Regions from separate parts of the Pseudoalteromonas sp. SR41-8 genome, predicted to be linked through region 2. Evidence: predicted binding sites of a transcription regulator. Region 2 holds the regulator's gene; the other holds the start of a gene.

What was found. Region 2 encodes sigma-54, which starts transcription at its own class of promoters, with help from an activator protein. Its sites were predicted from a motif close to GTTGGCACGNNNNTNGNNT; they were not measured.
Region 1: H5162_RS11355 (DUF1328 family protein) is a predicted target of sigma-54. The motif match lies at 2,466-2,484, and genes of this name have one in related genera.

What each region holds. Positions count from the first base shown of each region.
Region 1 is NZ_JACJEE010000014.1:64,806-69,025, forward strand. Features, by position in the region: gene era (GTPase Era) at 1-436, shown strand, start outside; gene recO (DNA repair protein RecO) at 454-1,143, shown strand; gene pdxJ (pyridoxine 5'-phosphate synthase) at 1,206-1,937, shown strand; gene H5162_RS11350 (hypothetical protein) at 2,007-2,198, opposite strand; gene H5162_RS11355 (DUF1328 family protein) at 2,253-2,426, opposite strand; gene H5162_RS11360 (OadG family protein) at 2,947-3,192, shown strand; gene oadA (sodium-extruding oxaloacetate decarboxylase subunit alpha) at 3,203-4,220, shown strand, end outside.
Region 2 is NZ_JACJEE010000033.1:14,175-18,394, forward strand. Features, by position in the region: gene lptA (lipopolysaccharide transport periplasmic protein LptA) at 1-37, shown strand, start outside; gene lptB (LPS export ABC transporter ATP-binding protein) at 34-759, shown strand; gene H5162_RS17620 (RNA polymerase factor sigma-54) at 826-2,322, shown strand; gene hpf (ribosome hibernation promoting factor) at 2,351-2,638, shown strand; gene ptsN (PTS IIA-like nitrogen regulatory protein PtsN) at 2,643-3,095, shown strand; gene rapZ (RNase adapter RapZ) at 3,279-4,121, shown strand; gene H5162_RS17640 (HPr family phosphocarrier protein) at 4,150-4,220, shown strand, end outside.

The sequences.
Region 1 (4,220 bases), on a different contig from region 2:
GACTCAAGGTAAAAATATCAACCTGATCAAAGATGAAGTAACTAAGCGTTTACCACCGTGTGAATTTTACTTCCCTGAAGATTACGTAACAGATCGTTCAATGCGCTTTATGGCAGCCGAAGTGATCCGTGAAAAGTTGATGCGCTTTATGGGTGAGGAGCTTCCTTACTCAGTTACCGTTGAAATTGAGCAGTTTAAATGGCAAGAAAATGGCATTTGGCATATCAATGGCTTGATTTTAGTTGAGCGTGAAACGCAAAAACGTATGGTTATTGGTAATAAAGGCGAAAAGCTTAAAGTGATTGGCCGCGAAGCCCGTAAAGATCTCGAAGAAATGCTTGATAATAAAGTGTTTTTAGAACTTTGGGTGAAGGTTAAATCAGGTTGGGCTGACGACGAGAGAGCACTTCGCAGTTTAGGCTATGGTGAAGATTAATAGCCTAAGCGATATTTATGGATAGCGACTTCTACACGGCATATTTATTACACCGACGTCCTTTTAGTGACTCACAAGTAATGCTTGATATGTTAGTAGAAGGCGTTGGCCAGTTGCGCATGCTGGCGCGAATTAGCGGTCGCCAAGCAACAAAATACAAAGCTCAGTTACAACCCTTCCAAGCTTTACTGGTAAATTATACCGGTAAACACGACCTGAAATATATCCAACGATTTGAACTACATGGCACGCAATCCACACTAGTTGGGGATCAGCTTTATTGTGGGTTTTATCTAAATGAACTAACCAACCGCATTGTACCAATTAATGAACCAATTGATCATGCCTATCAATTGTATAAAACTCACCTACAACAGCTTAACCAGCACCCTAACTTACAAGCTGTATTACGTTCTTATGAATTTCAATTATTAGAATTATTAGGCTATGGCGTTGACTTTAGTTTTGATGCCGCAGGCGATCCAATTTCGGCAGAGCAAACGTATAGTTACTTTGCTGAATACGGCTTTGTTGCCCAAGAAAATCAAGGCAGTGGCTTTTCTGGCGCGCAGTTAAATGCAATTGCAGCTCATGACTTTAGTGCGCCGGATGTGTTATATATGGCAAAACAATTAAGTCGTCATTTAATGAAGCCTTTATTAGGCAAAAAACCATTAAAAAGTCGCGAGCTGTTTATATCCAAATAGTTTGGGTATTCACCAACAATCTTAATACGGTATTTTTAACCGTTATTTTTACAGGTAAAAAAATGAAAGATATTCTTTTGGGTATAAACGTTGATCATATTGCTACCTTACGCCAAGCTCGGGGTACAAGTTACCCAGATCCAGCACATGCTGCGAGTGTTGCTGAGCATGCTGGCGCTGATGGGATCACTATTCATTTACGTGAAGACCGTCGTCACATTCAAGATCGTGACGTGTATGTGATGGCTAAAACAATCCAAACACGAATGAACCTTGAAATAGCGGTTACAGATGAAATGATTGATATTGCTTTAGATGTTAAGCCAGCTTATGTTTGCTTAGTACCAGAAAAACGCGAAGAGTTGACCACCGAAGGCGGTTTAGACGTTGTTGGTAATCTAGATAAGATTAAAGCCGCGACAGCAAAATTAACTGACGCCGGTATTAAAGTATCGTTATTTATCGATGCAGACAAAGCACAACTAGATGCAGCTACAGCCTGTAATGCCCCTTATGTTGAAATTCATACTGGCGCTTATGCGGATGCGCAAACTGATACCGAGATACAAAAACAACTTGAGCATATTCATCAAGGTGTAAAGTATGCAGCAAGTTTGGGTTTGATAGTAAACGCCGGCCACGGTCTTCATTATCATAACGTGAAACCGATTGCTGCTATGAAAGAGATTTACGAACTAAACATTGGTCACGCAATTATAGCGCGTGCAGCCATAGATGGATTAGATAAAGCAGTACGTGACATGAAGCGACTAATGCTAGAAGCGAGAGCTTAATTTTAACTTCTCTTAAAATGCAAAAAACGACTCAAAAGAGTCGTTTTTTATTATTTGTATCTAACTGGATTAACAGTTAGTTTCTTTAGCGTTAACGCCTTCTTTTACTTCTTCACAGGCGTCTTCTACTTTGTTTTGTACGTCGGTTACAGCTTCATCGATGCGTTCACCGGCCTCTTCTGCATGATTGTCTTCACAACCCATGATAAAAAAACTAGCGAATAAAGCGATCACAGCAGTTTTAATAGTTGTCGATTTCATAATGTAATTCCTTGTAAAATTAATAAATGTGTTGTTATTTAAAATAAATTGTTATCACTTAGGGACATTGCCGCGCAACGCACCTGAAACGAGTGAAATAACTAACAATACAATAAAGATAAAAAAGATAATCTTAGCAATTCCTGCTGCGGCACCTGCGATACCACCAAAACCTAACACTGCAGCAATAAGCGCAATAACTAAAAATGTAATTGTCCAGCGTAACATTGTCGTCTCCTTGGTTTGTTAATTTGTTCAGAGTAAATAATGCCAGTTACATGCCATGTGTTTAAATCCTTTATTATCAATTGGATAGTGTTTATTTTATTTATTTTCATGAATTAGGTGGGAATTATTTACAGCTTTATCTGTAACTTATACTCGGCGTCCTGAAAAATAAATATTTCAGCATGATTTTTTGGTAAGACCAATTTCATGTTGAGTGCTTTTTCATTAATTTAACAGTTGTTGAGTAGTTCGGTTGGTAAGTTATTAAGGTGCAGATTAGATTTCACTTATAAGTTATAGCTATATTCAGTATTTTTATCATCTATATCCTATTAAATTATAGTAAAAAGCAGTGTGTTAACTTTGCTGAAGATATGTTAGCTTTATATTAATTGGTTTTACCAATTTACAAAGTGTTGGACTTGGTCTGTTTCTTTGATATGATTATTGCATAAATATTTAAATAAAGTGATTTTTTACCTATCTTTCGGGTGGGTAAGAATACTCAGGGGGGGGCAGAATGGATATAGGTCAATTACTTGCTACTGCAGCAAACTTAATGCTCACTGGGATGGTGGGAGTTTTCGTTTTTCTTTCGTTGTTGATTGCAGCAATTACCGCTATGTCTAAATTAGCGAGCCGCTTTGAACAGCCGGTTGTAATGCCAACGCGCACACCATCGATCAAAGCACCCGGTGTACCAAGTGAACACATCGCTGCGATAAGTGCTGCCATAGCTCAGTACAAAAATAAACAAAAACTATAAGGGATGACTTGTGGCTAAATTAAAATTAACAGAATTAGTACTTAGAGACGCGCATCAATCATTATTAGCAACGCGTATGCGTTTGGATGACATGCTACCGATTGCACAAAAATTAGATGATGCAGGTTACTGGTCGATCGAATCATGGGGTGGGGCTACTTTTGATTCATGCATTCGTTATTTGGGTGAAGATCCTTGGGAGCGTATTCGTGCTCTTAAAAAAGCTATGCCAAATACTAAACAGCAAATGTTATTACGTGGTCAAAACCTTTTAGGCTATCGTCATTATGCAGATGATGTTGTTGAAAAATTTGTAGAGCGAGCGCACAAAAATGGTGTTGATGTGTTTCGTATTTTTGATGCGATGAACGATGTTCGTAATCTTGAAACGGCTATTAAAGCTGCGATTAAAGTTGGCGCACATGCACAAGGTACAATTTCGTACACAGTAAGCCCGGTTCATACACTTGATATGTGGTTAACGCTTGCCAAGCAGCTTGAAGAGTTAGGCTGTCATTCAATTTGTATTAAAGATATGGCTGGTTTGCTTAAACCATACGATGCAGAAGAGTTAATCAAAGCGTTAAAAGAAACAGTCTCTATCCCAATTGCAATGCAGTGTCATGCCACAACAGGTTTAAGTACTGCTACTTACCAAAAAGCGATTGATGCAGGTATTGATATGCTTGATACCGCAATTTCATCAATGAGTATGACTTACGGACACAGCGCAACTGAAACGATTGTATCGATTGTTGAAGGTACTGAACGTGATACTGAGCTGGATTTAAATCAACTCGAAGAGATTGCTGCTTATTTCCGCGATGTTCGTAAAAAATATGCCGCGTTTGAAGGCAGCTTAAAAGGTGTTGATGGCCGTATTTTATTAGCGCAAGTGCCTGGTGGCATGTTAACTAATATGGAAAACCAGCTTAAAGAGCAAGGTGCTGCGGATAAATTGAATGAAGTATTACTTGAGATCCCACGTGTACGTGAAGACTTAGGTTATTTACCGTTAGTTACACCAA
Region 2 (4,220 bases):
TGACAGTAAAAAAGACAAACCTAAAGGGCAGCCATGAGTATATTAAAAGCTGAATTTTTAGCAAAAAGCTATAAAGGTCGCCAAGTTGTAAAAAGCGTGGGTTTAGAAGTTAGCGCAGGCAGCATTGTTGGCTTACTGGGTCCTAATGGCGCAGGTAAAACCACCACTTTTTATATGATTGTGGGTTTAGTACCTAGCGACAAAGGTAAAATAAGTATTGATGATAATGACATCACTTTACTGCCAATGCACAGTCGCGCACGGTTAGGGATTGGCTACTTACCACAAGAATCATCCATCTTTCGTAAGTTAACTGTTTATCAAAACCTGATGGCTATTTTAGAAACTCGTAAAGAGCTGAATAAACAAGCCAGAGAAGAAGCACTAGACAGCTTACTTGATGAGTTTAGCATTCAACATATTCGCGACAGCCAAGGTATGGCATTATCTGGTGGTGAACGTCGTCGAGTTGAAATTGCACGCGCTTTAGCCGCAAATCCAAAATTTATCTTACTTGATGAGCCTTTTGCTGGCGTTGATCCTATTTCAGTGTTAGATATAAAGAAGATTATTGAACACCTTAAAAACCGTGGTATTGGCGTACTTATTACCGACCACAATGTACGAGAAACCCTTGATGTTTGTGAAAAAGCCTACATAGTTTCTCATGGGGAGTTAATTGCATCAGGTACCCCTGAGCATGTACTTGCCGACCAAACAGTCCGCGATGTTTACCTGGGCGAGCAATTTAGGCTATAAAGCCACGCTCGGCTAAGTATCTGCTAGACTTAACGATGATAACAATAAAAGGATTGTTAGAGATACATGAGGCAATCACTCCAGCTGCGCATGGGCCAGCAACTTACAATGACACCACAGCTGCAACAAGCAATTCGCTTATTGCAACTCAGTACATTGGATCTCCAGCAAGAAATTCAAGAAGCACTCGACAGCAATCCATTGTTAGAGCTAGAAGAGCATGAATATTCAGACGACACGGCTGGTAAAAACGAACAAAAACAAGACAACGATGACTTAACTGTTAGTGCATCAGCAGACGACAAGCCCAGCGAATATGAACAAGAAAGTAGCGAAGCATTAAGTAAAGAGACTTTAAGTGACGAAATGGCTATGGACGTCACCTGGGACGAATACATGAGTGCTGCGCCAAATACGTCATCCGGCCCAATGCCTGAAGATGAGTCAATTTATCAAGGTGCTTCAACTGAAACCCTGCACGAATATCTGATGTGGCAATTACAGCTCACACCTTTTAGTCCAACCGATGAAGCTATTGCCATTGCGATTGTTGAAGCTGTTGACGATTCAGGTATTTTAACCTTGAGCTGCGAAGACATCGCAGAGAGCTTAAATCAAGGTAATAACGAAGAAGAAATCGAACTAGACGAAGTGCAAGCAGTGTTAAAACGCATTCAGTTATTTGACCCTGTTGGTATTGCTGCGCGCAGCCTACAAGAATGTTTATGTATTCAATTAAATCAATTTGATCCTGCAACTCCTTGGATTAGCGAGACTAAAATGATTTTAACTGATCATATCGATTTATTAGCTAGTCGTGACTATCGCACTTTGATGAAAAAGACTAAGCTTAAAGAAGATGAGCTGAAAGAAGTAATGACATTGATCCACAGCCTTAATCCAAAGCCTGCGGATACTATAGTACGCGAAGAATCAGAGTATGTTATACCTGATGTTTCGGTGAAAAAAATTAAAGGTCGCTGGGTGGTTGAACTTAATCCAGACAGCATGCCAAAAATTAGAGTGAACAGCCAATATGCGGCAATGTCACGCTCAGTAAAATCAAGCACTGACAGCCAATTTATACGTTCGCATTTGCAAGAAGCTAAATGGTTTATTAAAAGCCTAGAAAGTCGTAACGAGACGTTACTCAAAGTAACTAACTGCATTGTAAAACAACAGCAGGGATTCTTTGAGCATGGCCCTGAAGCAATGCGACCTATGGTACTAAACGACGTTGCTGAAATGGTTGAGATGCACGAATCAACAATATCTCGCGTAACGACACAAAAGTACATGCATACCCCCCGTGGTATTTTTGAGTTAAAGTATTTTTTCTCAAGTCATGTAAGCACTGAGAACGGCGGCGAATGCTCTTCGACAGCTATTCGAGCATTGATCAGAAAATTGATCAGTGCAGAAAACTCAGCGAAACCATTGAGTGATAGTAAGATTGCAGATATATTGGCAGAGCAAGGTATCAAAGTAGCTAGACGGACTATTGCAAAATACCGCGAGTCGCTGGCTATTCCACCGTCAAATCAACGTAAAAGTTTGATTTAAGGCGTAAAATCACAAGAGGAAAATGCTTATGCAACTAAATTTAACTGGTCGTCACGTAGAAATTACTGATTCATTAAGAGACTATGTAAACAATAAGTTTGCCAAGCTTGAAAGGCATTTTGATCATATCAATAATGTCCATGTTATTCTTGATGTAGAAAAACTAAGCCAAAAAGCAGAGGCCACATTACATGTCAGTGGCGCTGAATTATTTGCCTCGACTGAGCACCAAGACATGTATGCAGCTATTGACGGACTAATCGATAAACTTGATCGTCAAGTAATTAAACACAAAGAGAAGCACGCTCGACACTAACACTATGAAATTAAGCTCACTTATTTGTCAGGACTGCAGTAAAGCTGCGGTCCTTTTTAATAGCAAAAAACGGATCATTGAATTTATAAGCCAATTGGCTCATGAACAGCTCCCTCAGCTATCACAACAAGAAATCCTCAACGCACTACTATCGAGAGAGAAACTAGGTAGTACCGGTATTGGTCGTGGTATTGCTATCCCTCATGGCCGTATGAGTGGTGTTGAAAACCCGCTAGCAATAATTTTAGTGAGTGAATCACCGGTTGATTTTGATGCGATTGATAATCGCCCAGTTGATATATTTGTAGCCCTCATCGTACCAGATGGTGACAGCCAACTTCATTTGAAGACGTTAGCCACAATTGCTGATAAACTCAATAACAAAGATTTTTGTAAACAACTACGTAGCGCAAAAACAGACCAAGATTTGTATCATGTAATTGCAGCTCAATCGTAGTCATACCAATTGTATTGAATTAGAGAGTAATTATTGCAACAGGAAAATAGCTCTAGAACAAGGTGGAAATTATGAGATATAGTTGTTCTATATAAATAATTTTAAACAAAGTTAGTGGGTTATTTAACAAGCAAGAATGAGCATGTTTTTAATAAAATTGGTATTAAATGAAGGAGAATTTACATGGAGTTAATCATCATCAGTGGGCGTTCTGGCTCAGGTAAATCTGTTGCTTTACGTGTAGTAGAAGATCTTGGCTATTATTGTGTAGATAATATTCCAGTTAACTTATTACCGTCATTAGTACGCAGTGTCTCTGATAATTACGACAAAATTGCCGTCAGTATCGATGTTCGTAATTTACCGAAAGAGCAGGAAGAATTTAACGACATTCTTGAATACTTGCCTGGTTTTGCAAATCCGACGCTATTTTATTTAGACAGTGATGATCAAACCCTGATCAAACGCTTTTCTGAAACCCGCCGCTTACACCCATTATCTTTGGATTCTTTGCCACTGGATTTAGCCATCAAGCAAGAAAAAGTGTTGCTTGATGTATTAACTACTCGTGCTGATTTCATGCTTGATACCACAGATCTCAGTGTCCACCAGCTTGCTGAGTCAATCCGTGAAAAGATTTTAGGGAAAAAAGATAAAAAACTAATCATCACCTTTGAATCATTTGGTTTTAAGCATGGTATTCCAAAAGAAGCCGATTATGTATTTGATGCACGTTTTTTACCTAATCCACACTGGGAGCCTGAGTTAAAACCGCTCACAGGCCTGGATCAACCAGTAAAAGATTATTTAGCCAGTCACAGTATCGTGCAAAAATTCACTTGGCAGATCCAAACCTTTGTACAAACTTGGTTACCGCACTTAGAACGTAATAACCGCAGTTACTTAACAATTGCTATTGGTTGCACCGGTGGTCAACATCGCTCAGTTTATCTAGCGCAAACTATAGGTGAAAGCTTCTCGATGAGCCACAGTAATGTGAAAATTCGCCATCGTGAACAAGAATAACAACTCACGTTTACAGTAAGGAATGTTGATGCGCTTAGAAGATACATTTTTAATAAAAAACAAACTCGGTTTACATGCTCGCGCAGCCAGCGTATTAGC